2 regions of the Streptomyces cyanogenus genome follow, and region 2 is predicted to be linked to the other one. Evidence: riboswitches for the same ligand, from Rfam matches in the RefSeq annotation. Region 2 holds a riboswitch; the other holds the start of a gene.
The links. A riboswitch is a leader RNA that binds a small molecule or an ion and turns the genes downstream of it on or off. The one in region 2 is predicted to bind ZMP and ZTP.

Region 1 (14,077 bases), 2.7 Mb from region 2:
GCCGCCCACCCTGGAGACGGTCGTCGTCCCCGGCCCCGGCACGGACCGGCGCTCGCTGCACCTCGCGCTCACCCAGCTCGCCGAGCAGGACCCGCTCATCGGCGTCCGCCACGACGAACTGCGGGGGGAGACCTCGGTGTCCCTCTACGGCGAGGTGCAGAAGGAGGTCGTCCAGGCCACCCTCGCCGACGAGTACGGCCTGGCCGTCTCCTTCCGCGAGACGACGACCCTGTGCATCGAACGCCCGGTCGGCAGCGGGCACGCCGTCGAGTTCAACAAGAAGGACGACAACCCCTTCCTCGCCACCGTCGGCCTGCGCGTCGACCCCGCTCCGCCCGGCGCGGGCGTGGCATTCCGGCGGGAGGTGGAGCTGGGCTCGATGCCGTACGCGTTCTTCAAGGCCGTCGAGGACACCGTCCGGGAGACGCTCGGTCAAGGCCTGCACGGCTGGCAGGTCACCGACTGCACGGTCACCATGACCCACTCCGGCTACTCGCCCCGGCAGAGCCACGCGCACCAGGGCTTCGACAAGAGCATGTCCAGCACCGGCTACGACTTCCGGGGCCTGACCCCGCTCGTCCTGACCGAGGCGCTGCGCCGGGCAGGCACCCTGGTGCACGAACCGGTGCACCGCTTCCGGCTGGAGGCGCCGGCCGACACGCTCGGCGCGCTGCTGCCGGTGCTGGCCCGGCTCGGCGCGGTACCGGAGAGCACCGGCACGCACGCGGCGGTCGGTGTGCTGGAGGGCACCGTTCCGGCCGCCCGGGTGCACACGCTGGAGCAGCGGCTGCCGGGACTGACCCGGGGCGAGGGCGAGCTGGAGACGGCCTTCGACCACTACGCGCCGGTGACCCGGGGCACGGTCCCCGAACGGCCGCGCACGGACCACAACCCGCTGAACCGGAAGGAGTACCTGCTGAACTTCATGCGTCGCGTCGGCGAGCCGAGCTGACCAGTCGTCACCTTACTGAGGAGTCAGAAGCTATTGACGCTGTCCGGACATGGCCGGACCGTGGTGGACATGCCGAATCTCCGGGCACGTCTGCTGGCTGTGCTGGTCGTCCTCAGCGGATCCCTGACGGTGGCGGGAGTCCCGCCCGCCACCGCCGCCACCCCTTCCGACTCCCTCTGGTTCGACGGCGCCGCGCTGACCGTGCGGGACGGCCGGTTCACCGACGGCCAGGGCCGCGAGATCGTCCTGCGCGGCTACAACGTCTCCGGCGAGACCAAACTGGAGGAGAACGGCGGCCTGCCCTTCGCCTCGGTCGCCGACGCCCGCAGGTCGGCGGCCGCGCTGCGCGCCCTCGGCGGCGGCAACGCGGTCCGCTTCCTGCTCTCCTGGGCGTACGCCGAGCCCGTGCGCGGCCGGGTGGACACCGCCTACCTGGCCGCCGCCACCGAGCAACTGCGCGCCTTCCTGGACGCGGGCATCCGGGTCTACCCCGACTTCCACCAGGACCTCTTCTCCCGGTACCTGTTCGGCACCGGCAGCTGGTACACCGGCGACGGCGCCCCCGAGTGGGCGGTGGACGCCGGGGGTTATCCCAAGGAGTCCTGTGGCATCTGCCTCTTCTGGGGTCAGAACATCACCCAGAACGCGGCCGTGCGGAAGGCCCAGTACGACTTCTGGCACAACGCCCACGGCCTGCAGGACGCCTTCCTGGCCACCGCCCGGAGCACCATGGCCTACCTGCGGCAGCACCTGAGCGCCGCGGAGTTCGCGGGGATCGCCGGCTTCGACCCGTACAACGAGCCGTACGCCGGCGGTTACGACTCCGGGCAGAGCTCCCGCACCTGGGAACACGACCTGCTCTGGCCGTTCTACGCGCGCTTCCGGGCCGGCATGGACGCCGCAGGCTGGCAGGACAAGCCGGCCTTCGTCGAACCGAACCTCTTCTGGAACGCCAACATCTCCACCCAGAGACAGGAGGGCGGCCTGCTCGACGCGGGCACGCTCGGCCCGGGTTACGTCTTCAACACCCACTTCTACGACCAGAAGGCCATCTCCGGCATCCTGATGTGGGGCAAGGCGGCCGACGGCCAGTACGCCTCCGACTTCGCCGCCGTCCGCGACCGGGCCACGGCCGCCGGTACCGCGGCCGTGGTCGGCGAGTTCGGCCACCCCCTGTCCGGCACGGTCTCCGACAAGGCCCCGACCGTCCTGAAGGCCATGTACCAGGCCCTCGACTCCCGTCTGCCGGGGGCCAGTTGGTGGGCGAGACCGGCCGCCTCCGGGCCGGTGCTGTCCGGCACCCAGTGGCAGTGGGACCTCTACAACGGCCGGCACCACGAGCTGATGAACGGCAACCCCGGCAAGGTGCTCACCGCCGGGGACGCCTGGAACGACGAGGACCTGTCGGCGGTACGGCTCGACGACTCCGGGAACGTCGTCCTGCGCCAGGACGCCCGCCTCCTGGACCGCCTCTACCCGGGCGCCACGGCCGGCACCGCCCTCGCCTTCACCTACGAGGACCGCTCCCGCGACGGCTCCGCCACCCTCACCTGGAACCCGGTGCCCGGCTCCCTGCCGAACGTGGCGGAACTGGTCGGCACGGGCCAGTACGGGCTGCTCGTGTGGCGCTCCGGCGACGGCACCGCGCCCACCGAGCTGCACCTGCCGGCGTCCTTCCCGACCGCCGCCACCACGGTCGTCTCCGACCTCGGCACGGTGTACGCTCCGCCCGCGTACACCTCCGCCACCCCCGTCGCCGTGGCCCCGGAGCCGGGCGGCACGGGCAGCCGCCGGCTGCTGCTCACCGACGCGGACTCCGGCATCCTCCACTACGCCCTCGTCACCAACGGCGCCCCGGCCCCCTCGGCGGACCTGCTGGCCGCGGCGAAGGCGGAGCTGGCCGCATGGGCGGCGGCACGCTTCTGACGGCAGCGGTGTGGCCTCCGGGGTGAGTGGGGCATCCCGGAGGCCACGGTCCGGTGGAGCGTCAGCTGCCGCCGGGGCCGGTCCAGTCGGCCTGCACATGGCCGAGCCGGACCCGCTGCGGATGGTCGCCGACCGGGACCGACGTCACCTTCCGGCCGGTGGCGAAGTCGATCGCCGTCACCTGGTCGGCACCGCTCTCGGAGACGACGCAGTCCTTGCCGTCCCCGCTGACCGTCGCCCAGTACGGCTTGGACGTCGTCACCAGCGGCCCCTCCTGGAGCGAGGCGCGGTCGACCACGGTCGCGTAGTCGTCCATGGTGCCCGCGACGCACAGCTTGGTGCCCCCGGGGTTCATCGACAAGCCGTGGTGACGCGAGTCGTTGACCCAGGTGGTGCGGTCCTCGCTGGTCGCCGGGTTCTTCGGCAGGGTCTTCATCCGGGTGATCCTGTCGGTGGCGACGTCGTACTCCAGGAAGCCGTTGAAGAACGACACCTGGAAGTACAGCTTGGACTCGTCGGGGGAGAACACGGCGGGGCGGACCGCGTCGGAGAAGTCCTTCAGCCCGAACGCGTCCAGCCGCTGCCGCATGTCGACGACCTTGACCTGCTTGTACGTCGTCGCGTCCACGACCGTGATGTGCCGGTCGCCCTTGGTCCAGTCCCAGCCCGGGGCGTCCAGGGCGGTGTTGACGTCACCGATGGACATGTTCCAGATGTACTTGCCGTCCTTGGTGAAGATGTTCTCGTGCGGCTTGTCGCCGGTCGCGAACGACCCCAGTTGCCTGCCGGTGACGATGTCGAGCACGTGCACGGTGTTCGCGGTCGAGGCGGAGACCGCCACCCGGGTCCCGTCCGGGGAGACCGCCATGTGGTCGGCCCGGTAACCGGCCACCGGAAAGCGCCAGTTGACCTTTCCGTCGGCCAGGTCGATGGAGACGACGTCCGCGAAACTCGGCCGGGACACCACCACCGAGCGGCCGTCCGGGGTGGAGTACATGTCGTCGGCGAACTGGTCGTGACCCTCGCCGACGCTGTTGCGGATCGCCTGGAAGTAGATCCACTTGATCGGATCCGCGTTGATCTCCGCCATCCGCGCGTCCTTGTCGGGGATCACGTCGATCCGGCCGATCTTCGCGAAGTCGCCGGAGGAGCGGATGACATCGGCGGTGCCGTCCCAGTTGTTGCCGACGAACAGCACCTCGCGCAGCCCGTCGGGGGCGGCGGAGGCTGCGGAGGCGGCGGTCGCCGGGCCGGCGGCGGTCAGGGCGAGGGCTGCGGCCACGGAGCACAGGTGCCTGGTTCTGGAGGCAGGCATGACGGCTCTCTTTCCTCGGGGGAATCTGAACACAAGCGCATTCACAGTGAACTTACTGAAAAGTAAGGAGGGGGCGGCCTTCTCGACAAGATGTGTGCACGACAAGATTGGGGTTCGGTGGACGACGGAGGGGGACGCGTGGGGGGCAGGCTCAGAGCGCCGACGGGACGGTACGGCGGCCGGTCCGCCGAGGAACGGCAGGCCGAGCGGCGCCGCCGCTTCCTCGACGCGGCCCTGCGCCTGTTCGGCGACACCCCCGGCTACCGGGGCACCACGGTCGCCGCGCTCAGCCAGGCCGCGGGCCTGTCCACCCGCCAGTTCTACGAGGAGTTCCGCACCCTGGAGGACGTCCTCGCCGCGCTGCACCTGGAGGTCAACGGCTGGGCCGAACAGGCCGTCCTGGCCGCCCTCGCCACCGCGGACGGCCTGCCGCTGGCCGAGCGCGCCACCGTGCTCTTCCGTGCCTACGCCCGCGACGTCACCTGCGACCCGCGCCGCATCCGCATCGCGTTCGTGGAGATCATCGGGGTCAGTCCGCGCCTGGAGGAGCAGCGGCTGGCCCGCCGCGCCCGCTGGGTCGACCTCATCCGCGCCGAGGCGGACGCGGCCGTGGCCCGCGGCGAGGCGGCGCCGCGCGACTACCGCCTCGCGGCGACGGCCTTCATCGGCAGCGTCAACGGCCTGCTGCACGACTGGACCGCCGGCTGGGTGGACGCCACGCTCGACGAGGTGGTGGACGAGCTGGTCCGGCTGCTGCTGGGGATGCTCCGGCCGGAGGGCTGGCGACCCGGGCACCCCTGACCGGGACCGCCCAGGTCGGCGCGGGGGCGTCCGGGTTCGGCGCGCGGGATCGGGCCGGAGCTGGTCTGCTGGTGCGGGGGACCGTCGTACCCGTACTCCGGAGAGACCCATGAGTACCTATCGAGTCGCGCAGGTGATCGAGCCAGGCGGCACCTTCGAGCTGGTCGAGCGCGAGGTGCCGCGACCGGGACCCGGCCACGTGCGGATCGCCGTCGAGGCGTGCGGGGTCTGCCACAGCGACGCCCTCTTCGTGAGCGGCGCGCTACCCGGCGTGTCCTTCCCGGAGGTCCCCGGGCACGAGATCGCCGGGCGCCTGGAGGAACTGGGCGAGGGAGTGGGGGAGCGCGGCTGGCAGGTCGGCGACCGGGTGGCCGTGGGCTGGTTCGGCGGCAGCTGCGGCCACTGCACGCCCTGCCGCGAGGGCGACTTCATCGTGTGCCGGACCCTCAAGGTGCCGGGCTGGGCCTACGACGGCGGCTTCGGCGAGAAGGTGATCGCACCCGCCGACGCGCTCGCCCGCATCCCCGAAGGACTGGCCGCGAACGACGCCGGACCGATGGCCTGCGCGGGCGTCACCACGTTCAACGGTCTGCGGCGCAGTTCCGCCCGGCCCGGGGACCTGGTCGCGGTGCTCGGGCTCGGCGGTCTGGGGCACCTCGGTGTCCAGTACGCGGTCGCGATGGGCTTCGAGACGGTCGGCATCGCCCGGGGCCCGGAGAAGGCGTACTTCGCCCAGCAGCTCGGCGCCCACCACTACGTCGACAGCAGCTCCGGCACCCCGGTCGCCGAGGCGCTGCAGTCCCTCGGCGGCGCCAGGGTCGTACTGGCCACCGCCGGGAACTCCGAGGCCATCACCGCCACCGCGGACGGCCTGGCCCACCGCGGCGAACTGGTGGCCATCGGCGCGGACACCACGCCGCTCGGCATCAGCCCGGCCCAACTGCTCATGACCGGCCGGGTGGTGCGCGGGCACCCGTCCGGCACCTCGCAGGACGTGGAGGACACCATGGCGTTCAGCGTCCTGCACGGCATCCGCCCGATGACCGAGACGGTCCCGCTGGAGCAGGCCGGAGAGGCGTACGACAAGATGCTCTCCGGCGCCGCCCGCTTCCGGATGGTGCTCACCATGGGCTGACACCCGGGGCCGCCCCACGGCCCGCGCCCGCCTGCCGAGCGAGCAACGGCGGCGCCGACCGCAAGTGGTCCCGGACCTGACGGACCCGCGCTAGGCGGCGGACACCACCAGGACCGCCGCCGCCAGCAGTGCGCACCCCAGCACGCAGCAGGCCAGCAGCCTTCCGCGCAGCGCCCGGTACCGCGCCTCGTACACCTGCCGCAGCTCCTCCGCCCGCTCGGCCGTGCGGTGCCACGACAGGCGGGCCAGCGCCAGGTACTCCGCCTCGAACTGCCGCTCCACGTCCTGCCGTTGGCTGTCGGTGAGCCAGCCCAGCCGGGAGCTGAGGCGCGCCGCGGCGGTACGGCCCTCCTCCCGCGCGGCGGCCAGCAGCAGGTGTCCCTCGATCTGCCGGACGAGATCCCGTTCGTCGCGGTCCGTCACGGTGCGGTCAGCTCCCGTTCCCGTACGTCCGGGTGGTGCAGGTCGAACGCCGGGGACTCGCTGCGGATCCGCGGCAGGGTGAGGAAGTTGTGCCGCGGCGGCGGGCAGGAGGTCGCCCACTCCAGCGAGCGGCCGTAGCCCCACGGGTCGTCCACGCCGACCGGCTTGCCGTACCTGGCCGTCTTCCACACGTTGTAGAGGAAGGGGAGCAGGGACGCGCCGAGCAGGAACGAGAACACCGAGGAGACCGTGTTGAGCGTGGCGAACCCCTCCGCCGCGAGGTAGTCGGGAATCCGGCGCTGCATGCCCTCGGCGCCCAGCCAGTGCTGGACCAGGAAGGTGCCGTGGAAACCGGTGAACAGCGTCCAGAAGGTGATCTTGCCGAGGCGCTCGTCCAGCATCTTGCCGGTCATCTTCGGCCACCAGAAGTGGAAGCCGGCGAACATCGCGAACACGACCGTGCCGAAGACCACGTAGTGGAAGTGCGCCACCACGAAGTACGAGTCGGAGACGTGGAAGTCGAGCGGCGGGGAGGCGAGCATGACGCCGGTGAGCCCGCCGAAGACGAAGGTGACGAGGAACCCCATGACCCAGAGCATCGGCGTCTCGAAAGAGAGACTTCCCCTCCACATCGTGCCGATCCAGTTGAAGAACTTCACACCGGTCGGCACCGCGATCAGGAACGTCATGAAGGAGAAGAACGGCAGCAGCACCCCGCCGGTGACGTACATGTGGTGGGCCCACACCGTCACGGACAGCCCCGCGATCGCGATGGTCGCGGCGATCAGGCCCATGTAGCCGAACATCGGCTTACGGGAGAACACCGGGATGACTTCGCTGATGATGCCGAAGAACGGCAGGGCGATGATGTACACCTCGGGGTGGCCGAAGAACCAGAAGAGGTGTTGCCACAGCAGGGCTCCGCCGTTCGCCGCGTCGAAGACGTGGGAGCCGAACTTGCGGTCCGCCTCCAGGGCGAACAGCGCGGCCGCCAGGACCGGGAAGGCGAGCAGGACCAGCACGGCGGTCAGCAGCACGTTCCACACGAAGATCGGCATGCGGAACATGGTCATGCCCGGGGCACGCATGCAGATGATCGTGGTGATGAAGTTGACCGCGCCGAGGATGGTGCCGAAGCCGGAGAAGGCCAGACCCATGATCCACATGTCGGCGCCCAGGCCCGGGCTGCGGACCGCGTCCGACAGCGGGGAGTAGGCGAACCAGCCGAAGTCCGCCGCACCCTCCGGGGTGAGGAAGCCGCCGACGGCGATGGTCGAGCCGAACAGGTACAGCCAGTAGGCGAACATGTTCAGCCGCGGGAACGCCACGTCGGGCGCGCCGATCTGCAGCGGCATGATCCAGTTCGTGAAACCGGCGAACAGCGGCGTCGCGAACATCAGCAGCATGATCGTGCCGTGCATCGTGAACGCCTGGTTGAACTGCTCGTTCGTCATGAACTGCAGGCCCGGGCGGGCCAGCTCGGCGCGCATCAGCAGCGCCATCACGCCGCCGATCAGGAAGAACGCGAACGCGGTGACCAAGTAGAGCGTTCCGATCGTCTTGTGGTCGGTGCTGGTGAGCCACTGCACGGCCCTGCTGTCTCTGATCCTCTTCACACCCCGCCTGTGTCCGCACCCGGCCCGCGGGTCACACTCGGACGACGCGAGGAGCATCACGGGAGAAGGGTGTGACGATCCGGGGGGTGCCGGACACGAACCGAGCATGAGCAACGACGAGATCTTCGCCGCTGCCTATCGCGAGCACTACTGGGCGGTCAGCCGCTATGTCGCGAGGCGACTTCAGGGGCGGGCCGACGAGGTGGAGGAAGTGGTGGCGGAGGTGTTCACGGTCGCCTGGCGGCGCCGGGCGGACCTGCCGGCCGCGCCGCTGCCCTGGCTGTACGGGGTGGCCCGCAACTGCCTGGCCAACGCGGTACGCGGCTACGGGCGGCGGCGCCGGCTGGTGGACCGGCTCGGCAACGACGAGGCCGCGCACGGCCGGCACATCGCGGCCGGCCCCGGCACGGAGGCGCCGGGCGCCTGGGTGCACGAGGCACTGGACCGGCTCTCCCCGGGCGACCAGGAGATCCTGCGCCTCGCCGCCTGGGAGGAACTCGGCGCCGAGGAGATCGCGGTCGCCCTCGGCTGCGGCCGCCGCGCGGCGACGATGCGCCTCCACCGCGCCCGCCACCGCCTGCGCACGGAAATAGCCCGCCTGCGCCCTACGCCGCCGCCGGCCGGCGCGCCCGGCGGGCCCGTGGGGGGTGCTGTGGCGCCTTCGCCCGATGCACCGACCGAGCCGGGTCCGAGGTCCGCGGCACCGTCGGCCGGTGAGTCGGCCGAGCCCGGGTGGGGGTCGCAGGAGCCATCGAGCCGTACGTCCCCGAAGGCCGGTCCCGGGCCCTCGGCGCCCACGGCCGCATCCCTGACCGTGCGGGCGTCCGGCGCGGGCCCCCGGCCGGCCGGCCCTGCCCGCACCGGTGCCCCGGCCGCCGACGGTGGAGCCGATCGCGTACGGCGGTCCGCCGAAGCCGACCGCTCCGAGGCCGGGCCGTCCTCCGACGGCCCCCGGCGGCCGGCCTCTCCCCCCGTGCCCACCGCCCACGCATGCCTGCGCAAGGACCACCGACATGCCTGACGAACTCGACCTTCTCCGACGTGCCGATCCGGTTCCCGTGGACGGCCCCCACTTCGGGGACGGACCGCTGGACCACCGGGCCGAGATGCGGCTGGAGCGGCTGTTGCAGGAGGCGCGGCCGGCGCGCCGTACCCCCCGGTCCCGGCTGCTGTGGGGGTTGGCCGCCACCGGGGTCGTCGTGGCGACCGCGGTGGCCGCGCTGCTCGGTGGGCCGAGCACACAGCCCGCTCTCGCCGCACCCCGGCCGCTGGCCGTCCGCGCCCACTCCACCCCCGTACCGCTGACCCAGCTGGCCGAACTGGCCGATACCGCCGCGACAACCGGATCGCCACGGCTGCGCAAGGGCACCCACGTGCAGACGTGGAGCCTCGGCATGACGGACGGGAAGCCACCCGTCACCCTGCCCGAGGAGCGTGTCGTGCGCTGGCGGGCGGACGACAGCCACACCGAGCTGGTCGTGGCCACCGACCCGCGCCGTCCCGGCCGCCCGGTCCTCACCGACGAGGACGGCGACCCCGGCCTGGTGGCCGACGGCCATGTCCTGAGCCGGACCACGTACCCGCCCAGCTGGAGCGACGCCCCGCCGGAGGCATCCCCGCCGCACACGCCGGCCGCCCTGCGCGCCTACCTCGCCGAAACCGTCCGCACCGACTCCCTGAAGACCCCCGAACTCCTCGACGCAACAGCGGAGTTGCTGGACCACTGGACCCTCGGCGCCCGCGAGTCCGCAGCCCTGGTCCGGATCCTCGCGGACGCGAAGGGGCTGCGGCCCGCGGGACAGGTGACGGACCGCCTCGGCCGCCCCGGGCAGGCGTACGTGTACGGGGGAGAGGGCGGAGGCGGCCGGCGGATGCTGATCCTCGACGCGCGCACCGGTGCCGTCCTCGGCCTGGAGACCACCTTCACCCGCGACGCGCCCGCCTACGGAGTGAAGGCCGGGGACGTCATGGAGTACAGCGCCTGGATGCGCTGACCCGCGCCGCCCGTCACACCCCGAGCTGCCGGGCGGCGGCCGTCACGGTCTGCTCCAGCAGCGTGGCGATCGTCATCGGACCGACTCCGCCCGGCACCGGGGTGATCAGCGAGGCCCGCTCCACGGCCGAGTCGAAGTCGACGTCGCCGACGTTCCCCGGGTTGTAGCCCGCGTCGACGACGACCGCGCCCGGCTTGACGTCCTGCCCGCGGATCAGCCGCGGCCGGCCCACCGCGGCCACGACGATGTCGGCCTCGCGCACCGCCGCGGAAAGGTCCCGGGTGCGCGAGTGGCAGTACGTCACGGTCGCGTCCCGGGCCAGCAGCAGCATGCCCACCGGCTTGCCGAGGATCGCGCTGCGGCCCACCACCACGGCCCGCTTCCCGGCCGGGTCGACACCGTACTCGTCCAGCAGCCGCACGATGCCGCCCGGCGTGCAGGAGACGAAGCCCGGCAGCCCGAAGCTCATCGTGGCGAACGAGGCGAAGGTGACGCCGTCCACGTCCTTCTCCGGCGCGATCGCCTCGAACGCGGCCCGCTCGTCGACGTGGTCGCCCACCGGGTGCTGGAGCAGAATCCCGTGCACCTCCGGGTCTGCCGACAACTCCCGCAGCGTACCGACCAGTTCGCCGGTCGTGGTGCTCGCGGGCAGCGCCACGTGCCGGGACTCGATCCCGGCCTCGCGGCAGCGGTTCTGCTTCATCCGGACGTACGTCACCGACGCCGGGTCCTCCCCGACGAGCACGGTCGCGAGACACGGTGCGGTACCGGTGCGCTCGGTGACGCGGGCGGCCTTCTCCGCGGTGTCCTCGACGATGCGGCGGGCGAGCGCGGTGCCGTCCATCAACCGGGCCTGGGTCATGCTGCACACTCCTGAGCTGGATCGACTCTCCTCGCCCAGGCGCGCGGCAACCACCACGGACCGCTCCCCGGTGGTACTCCACCTCAGCGCCAGTCACGGCCCGCGTACAGCGTAACCGAGAGCGTCTACGGCCTTCCGACCCCCGGCCGGGAGCGCGTTCCCCCGGGTCCAGGCCGGACGTGCGGCGACCTGGACCGGTCCGATACTCCTTCCGGCGCCTGCCGTGCCCGACCGGCCCTACTCGTCCCAGGCCTGGACGATGAGCTGATCGGCGATCTTGCCGTCCCGCAGGGTGACCATCGACTCGGCGAGCACCCGGGTGCCGTCCGCGTACTCACACGACTCGCTGTACGCGGCCTGGTCGCCCTGCACGACGCACCGGTCCAGCTTGTGCGTCATGTCGCGGCTGTAGATGTCGTCCAGCAGTTCGGCGATCTGGCTCCGGCCGTGCAGGACCGTGGGATGACTGGGCTGGTTGTTGCGGTCGACGATACGGATCTCCGCGTCGTCCGCGTAGAGCGACAGCAGGTTGTTGCCGGTGTTGCCCTCGATGGCCCGGCGCAGTGTCTCGGTGTCGAAAGCCGTCGCGGTACCCATGGTGACCTCCTTCAGGCGCCCGCGGCCCGGCCAGGATCGGACCGCACGGGCCCCACCTCCGAGCGTCCTCCGCCCCGGCGGCCACGGCAAGCCCGGCCGCCGCCTCCGCCCCACGGGGGGCCGCGGCCCGCCGCCCCGGACCGCTTCCCGCGGGTCGGCGAGCAGCTGCAGGAGCTGGGAGGGCACTGTCCGCCACCGGTGGCGCAAAGATCCACGATCACCCTCGTGGACCGTCCCGCTACCCATCGGTCGCGCGTAGGGTCGGCGGCGAAGGCATTCGACGGAAGGGACCAGACCATGGCGCAGGAAGTACGCGGCGTGATCGCACCGGGCAGGAACGAGCCCGTACGGGTCGAGACGATCGTGGTGCCGGACCCGGGGCCCGGCGAAGCCGTCGTACGCGTCCAGGCCTGCGGAGTCTGTCACACCGATCTGCACTACAAACAGGGCGGCATCTCGGACGACTTCCCCTTCCTGCTCGGCCACGAGGCCGCCGGCGTGGTGGAGTCGGTCGGCGACGGCGTCACCGACGTCGCCCCCGGCGACTTCGTCATCCTCAACTGGCGTGCGGTGTGCGGCCAGTGCCGTGCCTGTCTGCGCGGCCGGCCCTGGTACTGCTTCAACACCCACAACGCGCGGCAGAAGATGACCCTCGCCGGCACCGGCCAGGAGCTGTCCCCGGCCCTCGGGATCGGCGCGTTCGCGGAGAAGACGCTCGTCGCGGCCGGCCAGTGCACCAAGGTCGACCCGGCGGTCTCCCCGGCGGTCGCGGGCCTCCTCGGCTGCGGGGTGATGGCCGGCATCGGCGCGGCGATCAACACCGGGAACGTCGGCCGCGGTGACGCGGTCGCCGTCATCGGCTGCGGCGGTGTCGGCGGCGCGGCGATCGCCGGGTCGAACCTGGCCGGCGCGGCGAAGATCATCGCGGTGGACATCGACGACCGCAAGCTGGAGAAGGCCCGCACGCTGGGCGCCACCCACACGGTCAACTCCAAGGAGACCGACCCGGTCGAGGCGATCCGCGAGCTGACCGGCGGCTTCGGCGCCGACGTCGTCATCGAGGCCGTCGGCCGCCCGGAGACCTACCGGCAGGCCTTCTACGCCCGCGATCTCGCCGGCACCGTCGTCCTCGTCGGCGTGCCCACCCCCGAGATGAAGCTCGAACTGCCCCTGCTGGACGTCTTCGGCCGCGGCGGCGCCCTGAAGTCGAGCTGGTACGGCGACTGCCTGCCCACCCGGGACTTCCCCATGCTGATCGACCTCCATCTGCAGGGCCGCCTGCCGCTCGACGCGTTCGTCACCGAGACCGTCCAACTGGACCAGGTGGAGCAGGCCTTCGAGCGGATGCACCACGGCGACGTGCTGCGTTCGGTGGTGGTGCTGTGATGACCGTACGCATCGAACGCCTCGTCACCGCCGGACAGTTCAGCCTCGACGGCGGCACCTGGGACGTGGAGAACAACGTGTGGATCGTCGGCGACGAGCGGGAGGTGATCGTCATCGACGCCGCCCACGACGCCGAGGCCATCGCCCGCGCGGTCGACGACCGGCGCCTGACCGCCATCGTGTGCACGCACGCCCACAACGACCACATCGACGCCGCCCCGGCCCTCGCCGACCTCACCGGCGCCACCATCTGGCTGCACCCCGACGACCTGCCGCTGTGGAAGCAGACCCACCCGCACCGCGACCCCGACCGGCATCTCCTCGACGGCCAGGTCATCGAGGCCGCGGGCGCGGACCTCACCGTCCTGCACACCCCCGGCCACGCCCCGGGCGCCGTCTGCCTGTACGACCCCGGCCTCGGTACCGTGTTCACGGGCGACACCCTCTTCAAGGGCGGCCCCGGAGCCACCGGACGCTCCTACTCGCACTTCCCGACCATCATCGACTCCATCCGCCACCGCCTGCTCACCCTGCCGCCGGAGACGAAGGTCCTCACCGGCCACGGCGACAGCACCACCATCGGCGCCGAGGCACCCCATCTGGAGGAGTGGATCGCCCGCGGCCACTGAGCGACGGCGGCGGCACACCGCGGGGGCCCGCGTAAAAGCCGACAGAAGATGTCCGGCTTCCCGGCGACAGTGGTCGACGACAGCAGTCGCACCGCAGTCGTCACGCACAGGAGGCCGTACATGTCGGGACCGCTCGAAGGCAGGGTGGCGCTGGTCGCCGGGGCGACCCGGGGCGCCGGACGCGGCATCGCCGTGGAACTCGGTGCGGCCGGCGCCACCGTCTACGTCACCGGCCGCAGCACCCGCGCCCAGCGCTCCGAGTACGACCGGCCCGAGACCATCGAGGACACCGCCGACCTCGTCACCGAGGCCGGCGGACAGGGCATCGCCGTACCGGCCGACCACCTGGACCCGTCCGCCGTACGGCGCCTGGTGGACCGCATCGCGGACGAGCAGGGCCGCCTCGACGTCCTCGTCAACGACATCTGGGGCGGCGAGCAC
Region 2 (14,077 bases):
CTTGGCCGGGAGGAAGCCCACGCGGTCGTACGCCTGCGCGAGGGTCTCGGCGGCGACGGCGCGCGCCTTCTCGGCGCCCTTGGCGAGGATCGAGTCGAGCGTCTCGGCGTCGTCCAGGTACTGCTGGGTGCGCTCGCGGAACGGCGTCACGAACTCGACCATGACCTCGGCGAGGTCGGTCTTGAGCGCGCCGTACATCTTGCCCTCGTAGTCCTGCTCCAGCTCGGCGATCGACCTGCCGGTGAGCGTGGAGTAGATGGTGAGGAGGTTGGAGACACCCGGCTTGTTCTCCGCGTCGTAGCGGATCACCGTGTCCGTGTCGGTGACCGCGCTCCTGACCTTCTTGGCCGTGGCCTTCGGCTCGTCGAGCAGGTTGATGAGGCCCTTCGGCGTGGACGCCGACTTGCTCATCTTGACCGTCGGGTCCTGGAGGTCGTAGATCTTCGCCGTCTCCTTGAGGATGTACGGCTTCGGGATCGTGAAGGTCTCGCCGAAGCGGCCGTTGAAGCGCTCGGCGAGGTCGCGGGTCAGCTCGATGTGCTGGCGCTGGTCCTCGCCGACCGGCACCTCGTTGGCCTGGTAGAGCAGGATGTCGGCGACCTGGAGGACCGGGTACGTGAACAGGCCGACGGAGGCCCGGTCGGCGCCCTGCTTGGCGGACTTGTCCTTGAACTGGGTCATGCGGCTGGCCTCGCCGAAGCCGGTGAGGCAGTTCATGATCCAGGCGAGCTGGGCATGCTCGGGGACGTGGCTCTGCACGAAGAGGGTGCAGCGGTCCGGGTCCAGGCCGGCGGCCAGCAGCTGCGCGGCGGCGAGCCGGGTGTTGGCCCGCAGTTCCTTCGGGTCCTGCGGGACCGTGATCGCGTGCAGGTCGACGACCATGTAGAAGGCGTCGTGGGACTCCTGCAGGGCCACCCACTGGCGGACGGCGCCGAGGTAGTTGCCGAGGTGGAACGAACCGGCGGTGGGCTGGATGCCGGAGAGCACGCGAGGTCGGTCAGCGGAAGCCATGTGGCCCATTCTCTCATCGGCTGGGGGTGTCGTTGGCCCGAGAGGAGGGGGGCGGTCGCGGGGCGGGGGTCTGCGGACCGTGGTGGGTCGCTCGCGCAGTCCCCGCGCCCCTGACGGGCACCTCAGCCCAGGTCGACCTCCGGGTAGAGGGGGAAGCCCGCCACCAGGTCCGTGGCCCGCTGGGAGATCTCCTCGGCGACCTTCCCGTCCAGGACGTGGGCCGCCTTGGACGGGGCGCCGGACTTGGTGGTGCCGGGCTTGGTGGTGGTGAGGACGCGGTCGATCAGGGCGGCCACCTCGTCCATCTCCGCCGTGCCGAGGCCGCGGGTGGTGAGCGCGGGGGTGCCGACGCGGATGCCGGAGGTGTACCAGGCGCCGTTCGGGTCGGCCGGGATGGCGTTGCGGTTGGTGACGATGCCCGAGTCGAGCAGGGCCGCCTCGGCCTGGCGGCCGGTGAGGCCGTAGGAGGCGGCGACGTCGATCAGGTTGAGGTGGTTGTCCGTGCCGCCGGTGACCAGGGTGGCGCCACGGCGCATCAGACCCTCGGCGAGGGCCCGGGAGTTGTCGACGATGCGCTGGGCGTAGTCCTGGAAGGAGGGCTGCCGGGCCTCGGCGAGGGCGACGGCCTTGGCGGCCATGACGTGCGGGAGCGGGCCGCCGAGGACCATCGGGCAGCCGCGGTCGACCTGGTCCTTGAGGGAGTCGTCGCACAGGACCATGCCGCCGCGCGGGCCGCGCAGGGACTTGTGGGTGGTCGTGGTGACGATCTGGGCGTGCGGGACCGGGTCGAAGTCGCCGGTGAGGACCTTGCCCGCGACCAGGCCGGCGAAGTGGGCCATGTCGACCATGAGGGTGGCGCCGACCTCGTCGGCGATCTCGCGCATGATCCGGAAGTTCACCAGCCGGGGGTACGCGGAGTAGCCGGCGACGATGATCAGCGGCTTGAACTCGCGGGCCTGGGCGCGCAGGGCCTCGTAGTCGATCAGGCCGGTGGCCGGGTCGGTGCCGTAGGAGCGCTGGTCGAACATCTTGCCGGAGATGTTCGGGCGGAAGCCGTGGGTGAGGTGGCCGCCGGCGTCCAGGGACATGCCGAGCATGCGCTGGTTGCCGAAGGCATGGCGCAGCTCGGCCCAGTCGGCCTCGGTCAGGTCGTTGACCTGGCGGGCGCCGGCCTTCTCCAGGAAGGGGACCTCGACGCGGTCGGCGAGGACGGCCCAGAAGGCGACGAGGTTGGCGTCGATGCCGGAGTGCGGCTGGACGTAGGCGTGGCGGGCGCCGAAGAGTTCGCGGGCGTGCTCGGCGGCGAGGGACTCGACGGTGTCGACGTTGCGGCAGCCGGCGTAGAAGCGGCGGCCGATGGTCCCTTCGGCGTACTTGTCGCTGAACCAGTTGCCCATCGCGAGCAGGGTCGCCGGGGAGGCGTAGTTCTCGGAAGCGATCAGCTTCAGCATCCCGCGCTGGTCGGCGACCTCCTGGCCGATGGCGTCGGCGACGCGCGGCTCGACGGCGCGGATGACGTCGAGGGCGGCGCGGAAGGCCGTGGTCTCGGTGGAGTGGGAGGCGGAATTCTCGGGCATCGGGGACCTCCGGACGGTGTGCGTGCAGCGTTCACGTTCGGCCCAGGCGCACGGCACTCTTCCCGCTCGGGCCGCTCCCTGATGGTCCGTCCCATCCCAGCGCGCCAGTCACGGCCCGTTCGTCAGACTACCGGGCGCGCCGTGCGGCGCAGGTCCCGCGTCCACCATGCGAGCGAGGATATGAAGGGGTTCACCGTCGTTTCCGGTCCCACTCGGGAGAGGCCGTGACCGCTGCAGAAGACCTGATCGCCGCCACCGAGGCGCACTGCGCGCCCACCTACCGCCCGCTGCCCGTGGTGATCGCCACCGGTGAGGGGGCCTGGCTGACGGATGTGGCGGGGCGGCGGTACCTGGATCTGCTGGCCGGCTACTCGGCCATGAACTTCGGGCACGGCAACCGGCGGCTCACCGAGGCGGCCCGGCGGCAGCTGGACCGGGTGACGCTGACCTCCCGCGCCTTCCACCACGACCGGTTCGCCGCGTTCTGCACCGAGCTGGCGCGGCTGTGCGGGATGGAGATGGTGCTGCCCATGAACACGGGCACGGAGGCGGTGGAGAGCGCGATCAAGACCGCCCGGAAGTGGGGGTACCGGGTGAAGGGGGTGCCCGCGGAGATGGCGAAGATCGTCGTGGCGGGCGGCAACTTCCACGGCCGTACGACGACGGTGATCAGCTTCTCGACGGATCCGGAGGCGCGGGCGGACTACGGGCCGTACACACCGGGGTTCGAGATCGTGCCGTACGGGGATCTGACCGCGATGCGGGCCGCGCTCACCGAGAACACCGTGGCCGTGCTGCTGGAGCCGATCCAGGGCGAGTCCGGGGTGATCGTGCCGCCGGCCGGCTACCTGGCCGGGGTGCGGGAGCTGACGCGCGAGCGGAACGTGCTGTTCGTCGCCGACGAGATCCAGTCGGGCCTGGGCCGGACCGGGCGGACCTTCGCGTGCGAGCACGAGGGGGTCGTGCCGGACGTGTACGTGCTGGGCAAGGCGCTGGGCGGCGGGATCGTGCCGGTGTCGGCGGTGGTGTCGAGCGCGGCGGTGCTCGGGGTGTTCCGGCCGGGTGAGCACGGGTCGACGTTCGGCGGGAATCCGCTGGCCTGCGCGGTGGCGCTGGAGGTGATCGCGATGCTGCGGACCGGGGAGTACCAGGAGCGGGCGGCCCGGCTGGGCGAGCGGCTGCACCGGCTGCTGGGCGAGCTGCCGGGCACGGGCCGGGTGACGGCGGTGCGCGGGCGGGGGCTGTGGGCCGGGGTGGACGTCGCGCGGGCGGTGGGCACCGGGCGGGAGGTCTCGGAGCGGCTGCTGGCCCGTGGGGTCCTGGTGAAGGACACCCACGGGTCGACCGTCCGGATCGCGCCGCCGCTGGTGATCGGCGAGGAGGACCTGGACTGGGGGCTGGAGCAGCTGCGGGAGGTGCTGGGGGGCTAGGGCCTGCCGTCACCACACGGGGATGTCGACCCCGTGCTGGTCGGCGGGCCGGGCGCCGAGGATGCGCCGGTCGGCCTCGTCGATGGCGACGTCGTCGATGCTCGCCTCCCGGCGGCGCATCAGGCCGCGCTCGTCGAACTCCCACAGTTCGTTGCCGTAGGAGCGCCACCACTGGCCGTCGGCGTCCCGGCACTCGTACTGGAAGCGGACGGCGATGCGGTCGCCGTGGAAGCTCCACAGGCTCTTGCGCAGGGCGTAGTCCCGTTCGCGCTGCCACTTCGCGGTCAGGAAGGCGACGATCTCGTCCCGGCCGGTGAGGAAGCGGTCGCGGTTCCGCCAGACGGAGTCCGCGGTGTAGGCGAGGGCGACCCGGTGGGGGTCGCGGGTGTTCCAGGCGTCCTCGGCGGCCTGCACCTTCCGGCGGGCGGTCTCCAGGGTGAAGGGCGGGTACGGCGGGCGGTCTTCGGGCACGGCGGCCTCCTCGAGTCGAGAACGAGCGTTCTCCAACGATGGGCCTAAAGTAGAGAACGGCCGTTCTCGACGTCAAGGAGCCCCGGATGCCCGCCCCGATCACCGAGGAACAGACCCGCCTGGACCGCGAGGCACTCCTGGACGCGGCGGAGGCGCTCTTCTACGCGCACGGCATCCAGGCGGTCGGGATGGACCGGGTCCGCGAGGCGTCCGGCCTGCCGCTGAAGCGGATCTACCGGCTCTTCGCGACCAAGGAGGACCTCGTGGTCGCCATGCTCCGGCGCCGCGACCGGCGGTGGCGCGCGAGCCTGTCCGCCCACGTGGAGAGCGTCCCGGACCCCCGCGCCCGGGTGCTCGCGGTCTTCGACTGGCTCGCCGGCTGGTTCGCCGAACCCGGCTTCCGCGGCTGCGCCTGGATCAACGCCCACGGCGAACTCGGCTCCTCCTCCGAGCCGGTCCTGGCCGAGGTCCGCGCCCACAAGCAGGCCTTCCACGACCAGCTCGCCACCTGGGTGCGCGCCACCGGCACACCGGTGGCCGAACCGGTCTTCCTGCTCGCCGAGGGAGCCATCGTCACCGCGGGCATCACCGGCGACCCGGCCCCGGCGGGGCAGGCCCGGGCGGCGGTGGAGCGGCTGCTCGGGGGCGGAGGTGCCTGCTGAGCCCCCTCGTCGGGACAGCCGGCGTCGCCCACCGCGGTAGCCCTAGAGGATCACATGGGGCAGGAAGCGGGCGTACTCGTCGGTGATCAGGCCGCTGGACTCGCGGATGCCGAGGCCCGCCGGTTCGTCCCGGACCACCCAGGCGCCGAGGACCACGTGGTTGCCGTCGAAGGCGGGGAGGGGGGCCAACTGCTGGTAGCAGCACGGCTCGTCACGCAGGACGGCCGGTGTGCCCGGGGGGTGGACGGTGACGCCCTCGCCCTCGCGGCCGAGGAGGGGCTTGGCGACGTACCCGGTGGTGCCGGGCAGGTCGCGGGGGCCGTCCAGGTAGGCCGGGAGGAGGTTCGGGTGGCCGGGGTACAGCTCCCAGAGGACCGGCAGCAGGGCCTTGTTGCTCAGGAGCATCTTCCAGGCCGGTTCGATCCACAGGGTGCTGCCGGTGCCGCCGCCGTTGTCCAGGGTGTCCAGGACGTGTCCGCCGAAGGCGTCGGTGGTGAGCCACTCCCACGGGTAGAGCTTGAAGATGCCGCGGATGAAACGGAGCCGGTTGTCGACGAAGCGGCCGGAGAGGCTGTCCCAGCCGATCTCCTCCATGGCGAGCCAGTCGGTGGTGAGGCCGGCCTGCTCGGCGGTCTCCTTGAGGTAGGCGACCGTCATCAGGTCCTCGCCGAGCTCGTCGGCCGAGGAGTGCGCGAAGTGCAGGGGGCTGCCGGGGGGCAGCAGGGCCGCCTGGGCGCGCCAGGCCTCCACCAGGCGTTCGTGCAGGGAGTTCCACTGATCGGCGCCGGGGAAACGGTCCTCCATCCAGAACCACTGCGGGGAGGCCGCCTCGACCAGGGAGGTCGGGGTGTCCGCGTTGTACTCCAGCAGCTTCGCCGGTCCCGTGCCGTCGTAGCGGAGGTCGAAACGGCCGTAGACGGACGGGAGTTCGGCCCGCCGGTGCCAGGCCTCGGTGACCACGGCGGCCACCCGCGGGTCGGTGATGCCGAGGTCGGCGAGGCGGTCCTCGGCCACGATGTGTCCGGCCGCCGCGAGGCACATGCGGTGGAGTTCCTCGACGGTCTCCTCCAGCGCCTCGATCTCCGCGAGGGAGAAGACGTAGCAGGCGCTCTCGTCCCAGTAGGGGCGCAGCGAGCCGTCGGGGTGGCGGGTGAGCGGGTAGACCAGGCCCTGCGCCTCGACGGTCTGCTGCCAGCCGGGGCGGGGGGTGAGAGTACGACGTTCCATGCGCGTGTTCCGGTCAGCCGCCGGAGCTGCCCTTGCCGCCGCCGAAGCCCCCGCGGTGGACTCCGCCGCCCCCGCTGTGGTGGTCGTCGTCATCGTCGTCGTACGAGCCGCCGCTGCCCGAGCCCCCGCCGGGCTTGGTGAAGGAACCGCCGTCGACCCAGCCGTTCTTCTGCTCGCCCTCGTAGTACCAGGCGGCGTCGACCTGCTTCTTGAGCTTCTTCGTGCCGGTCTTGACCGTCGTCTTCCCTGGCGTGCCCGTCTTGCAGTTCTTGTCGGCGACGACCTTGTAGCCCTTGACCAGGTCGTAGCTGTCGCGGTCGACGCAGCGCTTGTCCGGTTCGGACGAGCAGGCGGTGAGCGCGGCGGCCAGCAGGCCGACGCTGCCCAGGACGACCGTGCCGGACCGAAGTGGCCCTCGTGTGCGCTCCATGGTGGTGTCTCCCCCGTCGGATGTCGTGTTCGGCGGCCAGCCTAGAGATCGGTGTGAGTGCCCGTGCGAGGGGGTCCGTGATCTCCCGTTCGCCTAGAGTCGCTTCGTGCTGTTCGGAATGGTGTGCGCCCTGGGCGCGGCGGTCTGCTTCGGAACCGCGACGGTGTTGCAGGCGGTGGCCGCGCGGGCGGCGGGCGCCGAGGAGGGCGGCGGCGGGGACGCGGCGCTGCTGCTGCGGGCGCTGCGGCAGTGGCGGTACCTCGCCGGGCTCGCGCTCGACGGGCTGGGCTTCCTGCTGCAGATCGCGGCCCTGCGGTCGGTGCCGATCTACGCGGTGGGCGCGGCCCTGGCGGCGAGCCTCGCGGTGACCGCGGTGGTCGCGGCGCGGCTGCTGGGGGTCCGGCTGAGCGGCCTGGAGTGGGGCGCCGTCGGAGTGGTGTCTGCCGGGCTCGCCCTGCTGGGGCTGGCCTCGGGCACCGAGGGCGACCGGAGCGGCCCGGAGTGGCTGCGGTACGCGTTGGTGGCCGCGGCGGTGGGCGTGCTGGTGCTCGGCGGGATCGGCGGGCGCCTGTCCGGCCGGACCCGGGCGCTGCTGCTGGGGCTCGGCGCCGGGTGCGGGTTCGGGGTGGTGGAGGTGGCGGTACGGCTCATCGACTCGCTGCGGCCGGCGGACCTGCTGGCCGACCCGGCGGCGTACGCGCTGCTGCTCGGTGGCGGCGCCGCGTTCCTGCTGCTCACCTCGGCCCTTCAGCGGGGCTCGGTGACGACCGCCACGGCGGGCCTGGTGATCGGGGAGACGATCGGCCCGGCCGCGGTGGGGGTGGTCTGGCTCGGTGACCGGACGCGGGAGGGGATGACCGCGGTGGCCGCGCTGGGGTTCGCGGTGGCGGTGGCGGGGGCGTTGCTGCTGGCGCGGTTCGGGGAGGCGCCGGCGGAGGAGCCGGCGGCCGGGGGTGCCTGAGCGATCCGTCCGGAGCACCGGCCGTCCGGTGTGTGCGGCCGGGCCGGACTGACCAGCGCACGCGAAAGGTGAGTTCGGACATGCCTGCGGAGACGTTCGGTTCTTGTGGGCACCACCGCCCTGCGGTTGGTTCGGGCGGACTCCCGTGAACCCGGCCGGCACACGGCCGCGTCTCAGGCCCACACCGCCCTGACCACGGCGTGGCCCGCCGTAGCCGCCCGCTCGTAGAACCCCTGGAGGCACCTGTGATGGCCGAGGAACCTCTGTCCGGCCTGCGCCTCGTCCCAGCCGGACCGAACGAGCTTGGCGCCGGCGGCGTTCCACAGCTCGTCGAAGGAGACACTGGTGAGGAAGTCGGCGGCCTGTGACACGCCGGGCGGCTCCAGAATCCCCAGGGGCGGATCGGAGGGGTCGGCATCGGCGCCGTGTGCCACGGGACGCCCGCCGTAGATCGGCAACGTCCAGAACTCGCCGGCATCCGCATCGAGGACACCGGCCGCGGCGTAGAGGTCGTTGACGGCGTGCCAGACCTTGTCGATCGAGACGGCGATGCCCGCCGCGTACTCGGCGGGGTGGTTCTCCCAGGCCTCCCACATGAACGCCGCAAGCCAGGTGTGGTCGTCCCGGATCCCGGATTCCGCGACGGCGCGAAGGTGCATGTGGATGCTCACAGCGACGAGTCCTGAAGTTCGGTGGCCCGTCTGTCGGGCCGAGCGGACAGAACTTACTCGACGGCACTGACGGCAAGATCCCCGCCTCCCGGCGCCGGGACGCCCCCTAGGGCAGCACCCGGCACAGCGCCTCCAGCGCCCCGGACCACGCGCTGTCCGGAGGCGTTCCGTAGCCGACGACCAGGGCGTCCAACGGCTCGGTGACGGCCTGCGGGTGGCGGTGGAAGGAGAGGCCGTGCAGGGCAAGGCCCTGCCAGGCCGCGGCCTGGACCACCGATTCCTCGGTGCCCGGCGGGAGGCGCAGGACCGCGTGGAGGCCGGCGGCGATGCCGGTGACCCGCACCTCGGGGGCCCGGGCGGTCACGGCCTCGGTGAGGGCGTCGCGGCGGCGGCGGTAGCGCAGGCGGGAGGAGCGCACGTGGCGGTCGTACGCGCCGGAGGTGAGGAACTCCGCGAGGGTGAGCTGTTCCAGCGCGCCGACGGTGTCCGAGCTGCCCTTGGCGGACGCCGTCTCCCCGGCCAGGGCCGGCGGCAGCACCATCCAGCCCAGCCGCAGTCCGGGCGCGAGCGACTTGCTGGCCGTGCCGAGGTAGACGACCCGGTCGGGGGCGAGGCCCTGCAGGGCGCCGACGGACTGGCGGTCGTAGCGGAACTCGCCGTCGTAGTCGTCCTCCAGGATCAGCCCGCCGGTGCGGCGCGCCCAGGCGACGACGGCGGCCCGCCGGTCGGGGTGCAGGGGCATGCCCATCGGGAACTGGTGGGCGGGGGTCAGCAGGACCGCGCCGGCCTCGCCCGGCTCGCCGGGGTCCGTGCCGAGCTCGTCGTAGGGCAGCGGGGGCGTGGCGAGGCCCGCGTTGCGCAGCAGCGCCCAGTGGACGTCGAGGCCGTAGGACTCCACGGCCACCGTGCGCACCCCGCGGGCCCGCAGGACCTTGCCGAGGAGGGTCAGGGCGTGCGAGAAGCCGGCGGTGACCACGATGGTGTCGGGGTCGGTGCGCACGCCGCGGGCGCGGGCGAGGTAGCCGGCGAGGGCGGTGCGCAGTTCGGGGCGTCCGCGCGGGTCTCCGTAGCCGAAGGCGTGGAAGGGGGCCGTGGCCAGGGCCCGGCGGGTGGCCTTGAGCCACTCGGTGCGCGGGAAGGCGGCCAGGTCGGGGCTGCCGGGGACGAGGTCGTGGCGCGGGAGGGCGGGGGCGCGCCGGGGTGGCGCGGGGGCGGAGGGTGCCGTGGGGCCGTGGGGGACGCCGGCCGCCACCCGGGTGCCGGAGCCCTGCCGGGCGGTGAGCCAGCCCTCCGCGACCAGGTCGGCGTAGGCCTCGGCGACGGTGTTGCGGGCGATGCCGAGGTCGGCGGCGAGGGAGCGGGAGGACGGCAGCCGGGTGCCGGGGGCGAGCCGGCCGGAGCGGACCGCGTCCCGCAGGGCGTCGGTCAGGCCCCGGCGCACACCGCCCGTCCCGCTCGGTTCGAGGTGCAGGTCGACGCCCAAAGTGGCCCAGGAACTCGCCATGGGAATGGACCATACCCCTGGGCTGCCTGGTTCCTAGTGTCGACGGCATGAGCACTGCACAGGAAACCGTCGCATACGCCGCCGAAGAGGCCCCGCGCATGAGCTGGGCCGAGCACGCCCCGGACGTCTACAAGGCGATGATCCGCCTGGACAGCGTCGCCAGGCGGGGCCTTGACCCCAAGCTCTACGAGCTGGTGAAGATCCGCGCCTCGCAGCTCAACCACTGCGCGTTCTGCCTCGACATGCACACCAAGGACGCCCTCGCGGCCGGCGAGAGCGTCGAGCGGGTCGTCCAGCTGAGCGCGTGGCAGGAGTCGCGGCACTTCTACACCGAGAAGGAGCTGGCGGCGATCGAGCTGACCGAGGCGGTCACCGTGCTGACCGAGGGGTTCGTGCCGGACGAGGTCTACGCCAGGGCGGCCGAGCACTTCGAGGAGGCCGAACTGGCCCAGCTGGTCGCCGCGATCACGGTGATCAACGCCTGGAACCGGTTCGGTGTGACCTTCCGGATGACCCCGGGGCACTACCGGCCCGGGCAGCACAGGTGAGCCGTATTCCGGCGCGGGACAAGGTGGAGACGTTCCGCGCCCTGCACCGAGGACGCGTCCCGGGTGATCCGCTGGTCCTGCCCGGGCCGTGGGACGCGGCGAGCGCGCGGGTGTTCGCGGCCGCCGGGTTCCCGGCGCTGGCCACGCCGAGCGCGGGCGTGGCCGCCGCTCTCGGCTACGAGGACGGGGCCACCCCCGCCGACGAGATGTTCGCGGCGGTCGCCCGGATCACCCGGGCGGTGGACGTGCCGGTGTCGGCGGACGTCGAGGGCGGGTACGGGCTCGACCCGAAGGAACTGGTCGAGCGGCTGCTGGAGGCGGGCGCCGTCGGCTGCAACCTGGAGGACTCGGCGGGAGGTGTCCTCAAGGACCGGCACGAGCACGCCGAGTTCCTCGCCGGGGTGCGGGCCGCCGCCGCCGACCGGCTGTTCGTCAACGCCCGCGTGGACGTCTTCCTGCACGGTGACGGCGACCCCGAACGGGCCATCGAGCGGGCCGCTTCGTACGTCGCGGCGGGCGCGGACTGCGTGTATCCGATCCTCGCCCCCGCGGCGGTACTGCCGCTGCTGCGGGCCGGGATCCAGGGTCCGCTGAACGCCCTGGCCCTGCTGGACGGGGACGGCCCCTCACCCGCCGCGCTGGGCGGGCTCGGGGCCACCCGGGTCACCTTCGGGCCGGGCCTGCAGCGGCGGGCCGCGGCCGCGCTGCGGGAGATCGCCGAGGGGCTGACACGGTAGGCGGGTTCAGGACAGCCACTTCTTCCACACGGCGGGGTGGCTGTCCACCCACTTCTTCGCCGCCTCCTGCGGGTCCAGCTTCTGCTCGGCGATCATCAGGGAGACCTCGTTCTGGTCCTCCGTCGTCCACCGGAACTTCTTCAGGAAGGCCGCCGCCCTGCCGCCGGTCCGCGCGAAGTCCGCGTTCAGGTATTTCTGCAGCGGGGTGTGCGGGTAGGCGCAGGCGACCTTCGCCGGGTCCGCGTCGCAGCCCTCCTTGTACGCCGGCAGCTTCACCTCCGTCATGGGCACCTTCCTGAACAGCCACTGGGGCGAGTACCAGTACGTCAGGAAGGGCTTCTTCTCCTTGGCGAACTGCTTCATCTGGGTGATCTGCGCCGCCTCGGAACCGGCGAAGACGACCTGGTAGTCCAGCTTCAGGTTCTTCACCAGGGCCTTGTCGTTGGTGACGTACGACGGGGAGCCGTCCATCAGCTGGCCCTTGCCGCCGCTCTCCGCGGTGCGGAAGAGCGAGGCGTACTTGTTCAGGTTCCGCCAGTCGGTGATGTCCGGGTGCTGCTTGGCCAGGTACGTCGGCACGAACCAGCCGATGTGCCCGGTCACCCCGAGGTCACCGCCCCGGCTGATCGTCTTCTTGTCGGTGACGTACCGCTTCTCCTGGTCCGGGTGGCCCCAGTCCTCCAGGAGGGCGTCGACGCGGCCCTGGCTGAGCGCGTCCCAGGCGGGCACCTCGTCGACCTGGACGGTGTCGACGCGGTAGCCGAGCTCGTGCTCCAGGAGGTACTGGGCGACGGCCACGTTGGACTGCGCGCCCACCCAGGACTGCACGGACAGGGTGACCGACTTCGCGCCGCCGGCGTTCGCGAAGGGCGAGGCCTGCTTGGTCATGTCGGCGGCGCCGCAGCCGGTCGCGGTCAGCAGCACCAGCGAGCCCACCAGGGCGGTCGTACGACGTCGCATGTCAGGCTCCCTTCTTCGCGCGTCGGTCCGTCGGCTGGGTCACCCGGTCGAGCATCAGGCCCAGGCAGACGATGGCGGCACCGGCGACCAGGCCGGTCGCCAGGTCGCCCTGGGCGAGGCCGAACGCGACGTCGTAGCCGAGGGCGCCGCCGCCGACCAGGCCGCCGATGATGACCACGGCCAGCACCAGGACCACGCCCTGGTTGACGGCGAGCAGCAGGGACCGCCGGGCCAGCGGGAGCTGCACCTGCCACAGCTGCTGGCGGCCGGTGGCGCCGAGCGAGCGCGCCGACTCCAGCGCGGCCTGGTCGACCTGGCGCAGGCCCTGCGCGGTGATCCGGACGACGGCCGGGAGGGCGTAGACGACGGCCGCGGCGACGGCGGGGGCGCGGCCGACGCCGAACAGGGCGACGACCGGGATCAGGTACACGAACTGCGGCATGGTCTGGAAGACGTCCAGGACGGGGCGCAGCGCACGCTCGACCCGGTCGCTGCGGGCCGCGGCGATGCCGGTCGCGAAGCCGAGGACGAGGGTGACGGCGACGGCGGCCAGCACCTGGGAGAGGGTGTCGAGCGAGGGCTCCCACACGCCGAGCACACCGATCGCGGCCATGGCGAGGACGGCGGTCAGCGCGGTGCGCCAGGTGCCGATCAGCCAGGCCAGGGCGGCGACGAGCAGCAGCACCGACCACCAGGGCAGCCACTGCAGGCCGTCCCGGACGGGGTCCAGGACCCAGGTGGTGAAGTGGCCAGCCCAGTCCGCGGTGCCGCCGATCACGGGGACGCCGGAGTAGAGGTGGGCGGTCATCCAGTCGACGGCGCGGTTGACCGGTTCGGCGAGGTCCAGGGACCAGCCGGCGGGCCAGTCGAGGGCGCCGAGCAGGCGGGTGGCGAGGGCGACGGCCACGGTGACGGCGAGGGCGTACGGCCAGCCGATGGTCCGGGTGCGCGTCACCCCGTCCCCGGCGGCCGCGGTCACGCGGTCCAGGACCACCGCGAGCAGCACGATCGGGATGCCGGCCGCGAGGGCCGCGCCGACGTCGACCGAGGCGAGCGCCTGGTAGACGCGGTCGCCGAGGCCGCCGGCGCCGATGACGGCGGCGATCACGGCCATGGACAGCGCCATCATGATCGTCTGGTTGAGGCCGAGGAGGAGTTCCTTCCGGGCCAGCGGGATACGCGCGGTCAGCAGCCGCTGGCGGCGGGTGGCGCCGAGGGACTCCACGGCCTCCAGGACTTCGGGGTCGGCACCGCGCAGGCCGAGCGCGGTGAGGCGGGCCATCGGCGGGGCGGCGTACACGACGGTGGCGAGGACGGCGGCGGGGACGCCGATGCCGAAGACCAGGACGACGGGGAGGAGGTAGGCGAAGGCCGGGAGCACCTGCATGGTGTCCAGGACCGGGCGCAGGGCGCGGTCGAGGCGGTCGGAGAGGCCGGCGGCGAGACCGAGGAGCGCGCCTACGAGGACGGAGGCGAGGACCGCTACGACCATGAGCGCGAGGGTCTGCATGGTCGGGACCCACATGCCGAGCACGCCGCAGGCCAGGAACGCGGCCGCGGTGCCTGCGGCCAGGCGGACGCCGCCGAGGCGCCAGGCGGTGAGCGCGCTCAGGGCCGTCACGCCGGCCCAGCCCGCGGCGAGGAGGGTGAGGTACACCCCGCGGACGGCCAGGATGACGGCGTTGCTGATGTAGCCGAAGAAGTACAGGAACAGAGGGTGGCTGTCCCGGTTGTCGATGACCCAGTCGCTGGCGGTGGCGAGGGGCTTGTCCAGGTGGACCGTCAGCTGGTGCGGCCAGGTGGCGCCGGGCCAGTGGGCGGCGGCCCAGGGGGCCAGGACCGCGGCGGCGAGGGCGAGCAGCAGGAGCTTGCCCGCGGCTCGGCTCCT

Region 1: another riboswitch for ZMP and ZTP. It lies ahead of S1361_RS35720 (bifunctional 5,10-methylenetetrahydrofolate dehydrogenase/5,10-methenyltetrahydrofolate cyclohydrolase); the one in region 2 lies ahead of S1361_RS24200 (glycine hydroxymethyltransferase).

The regions. Positions count from the first base shown of each region.
Region 1 covers NZ_CP071839.1:8,078,640-8,092,716, forward strand. Annotated here, with positions in the region: gene S1361_RS35675 (elongation factor G) at 1-952, shown strand, start outside; gene S1361_RS35680 (cellulase family glycosylhydrolase) at 1,022-2,878, shown strand; gene S1361_RS35685 (YncE family protein) at 2,940-4,193, opposite strand; gene S1361_RS35690 (TetR/AcrR family transcriptional regulator) at 4,332-4,994, shown strand; gene S1361_RS35695 (alcohol dehydrogenase) at 5,104-6,129, shown strand; gene S1361_RS35700 (hypothetical protein) at 6,220-6,552, opposite strand; gene ctaD (aa3-type cytochrome oxidase subunit I) at 6,549-8,168, opposite strand; partial or broken gene S1361_RS35710 (RNA polymerase sigma factor) at 8,275-8,775, shown strand; gene S1361_RS35715 (CU044_5270 family protein) at 9,182-10,162, shown strand; gene S1361_RS35720 (bifunctional 5,10-methylenetetrahydrofolate dehydrogenase/5,10-methenyltetrahydrofolate cyclohydrolase) at 10,176-11,024, opposite strand; ZMP/ZTP riboswitch at 11,051-11,131, opposite strand; gene S1361_RS35725 (nuclear transport factor 2 family protein) at 11,262-11,621, opposite strand; gene S1361_RS35730 (S-(hydroxymethyl)mycothiol dehydrogenase) at 11,919-13,007, shown strand; gene S1361_RS35735 (MBL fold metallo-hydrolase) at 13,007-13,636, shown strand; gene S1361_RS35740 (SDR family oxidoreductase) at 13,757-14,077, shown strand, end outside.
Region 2 covers NZ_CP071839.1:5,340,793-5,354,869, reverse strand. Annotated here, with positions in the region: gene trpS (tryptophan--tRNA ligase) at 1-1,020, opposite strand, end outside; gene S1361_RS24200 (glycine hydroxymethyltransferase) at 1,134-2,588, opposite strand; ZMP/ZTP riboswitch at 2,622-2,710, opposite strand; gene rocD (ornithine--oxo-acid transaminase) at 2,813-4,018, shown strand; gene S1361_RS24190 (nuclear transport factor 2 family protein) at 4,028-4,489, opposite strand; gene S1361_RS24185 (TetR/AcrR family transcriptional regulator) at 4,576-5,151, shown strand; gene S1361_RS24180 (glutathionylspermidine synthase family protein) at 5,194-6,378, opposite strand; gene S1361_RS24175 (hypothetical protein) at 6,392-6,808, opposite strand; gene S1361_RS24170 (hypothetical protein) at 6,927-7,769, shown strand; gene S1361_RS24165 (DUF1877 family protein) at 7,943-8,440, opposite strand; gene pdxR (MocR-like pyridoxine biosynthesis transcription factor PdxR) at 8,547-9,944, opposite strand; gene S1361_RS24155 (carboxymuconolactone decarboxylase family protein) at 9,992-10,492, shown strand; gene S1361_RS24150 (isocitrate lyase/PEP mutase family protein) at 10,489-11,229, shown strand; gene S1361_RS24145 (ABC transporter substrate-binding protein) at 11,236-12,189, opposite strand; gene S1361_RS24140 (ABC transporter permease) at 12,191-14,077, opposite strand, start outside.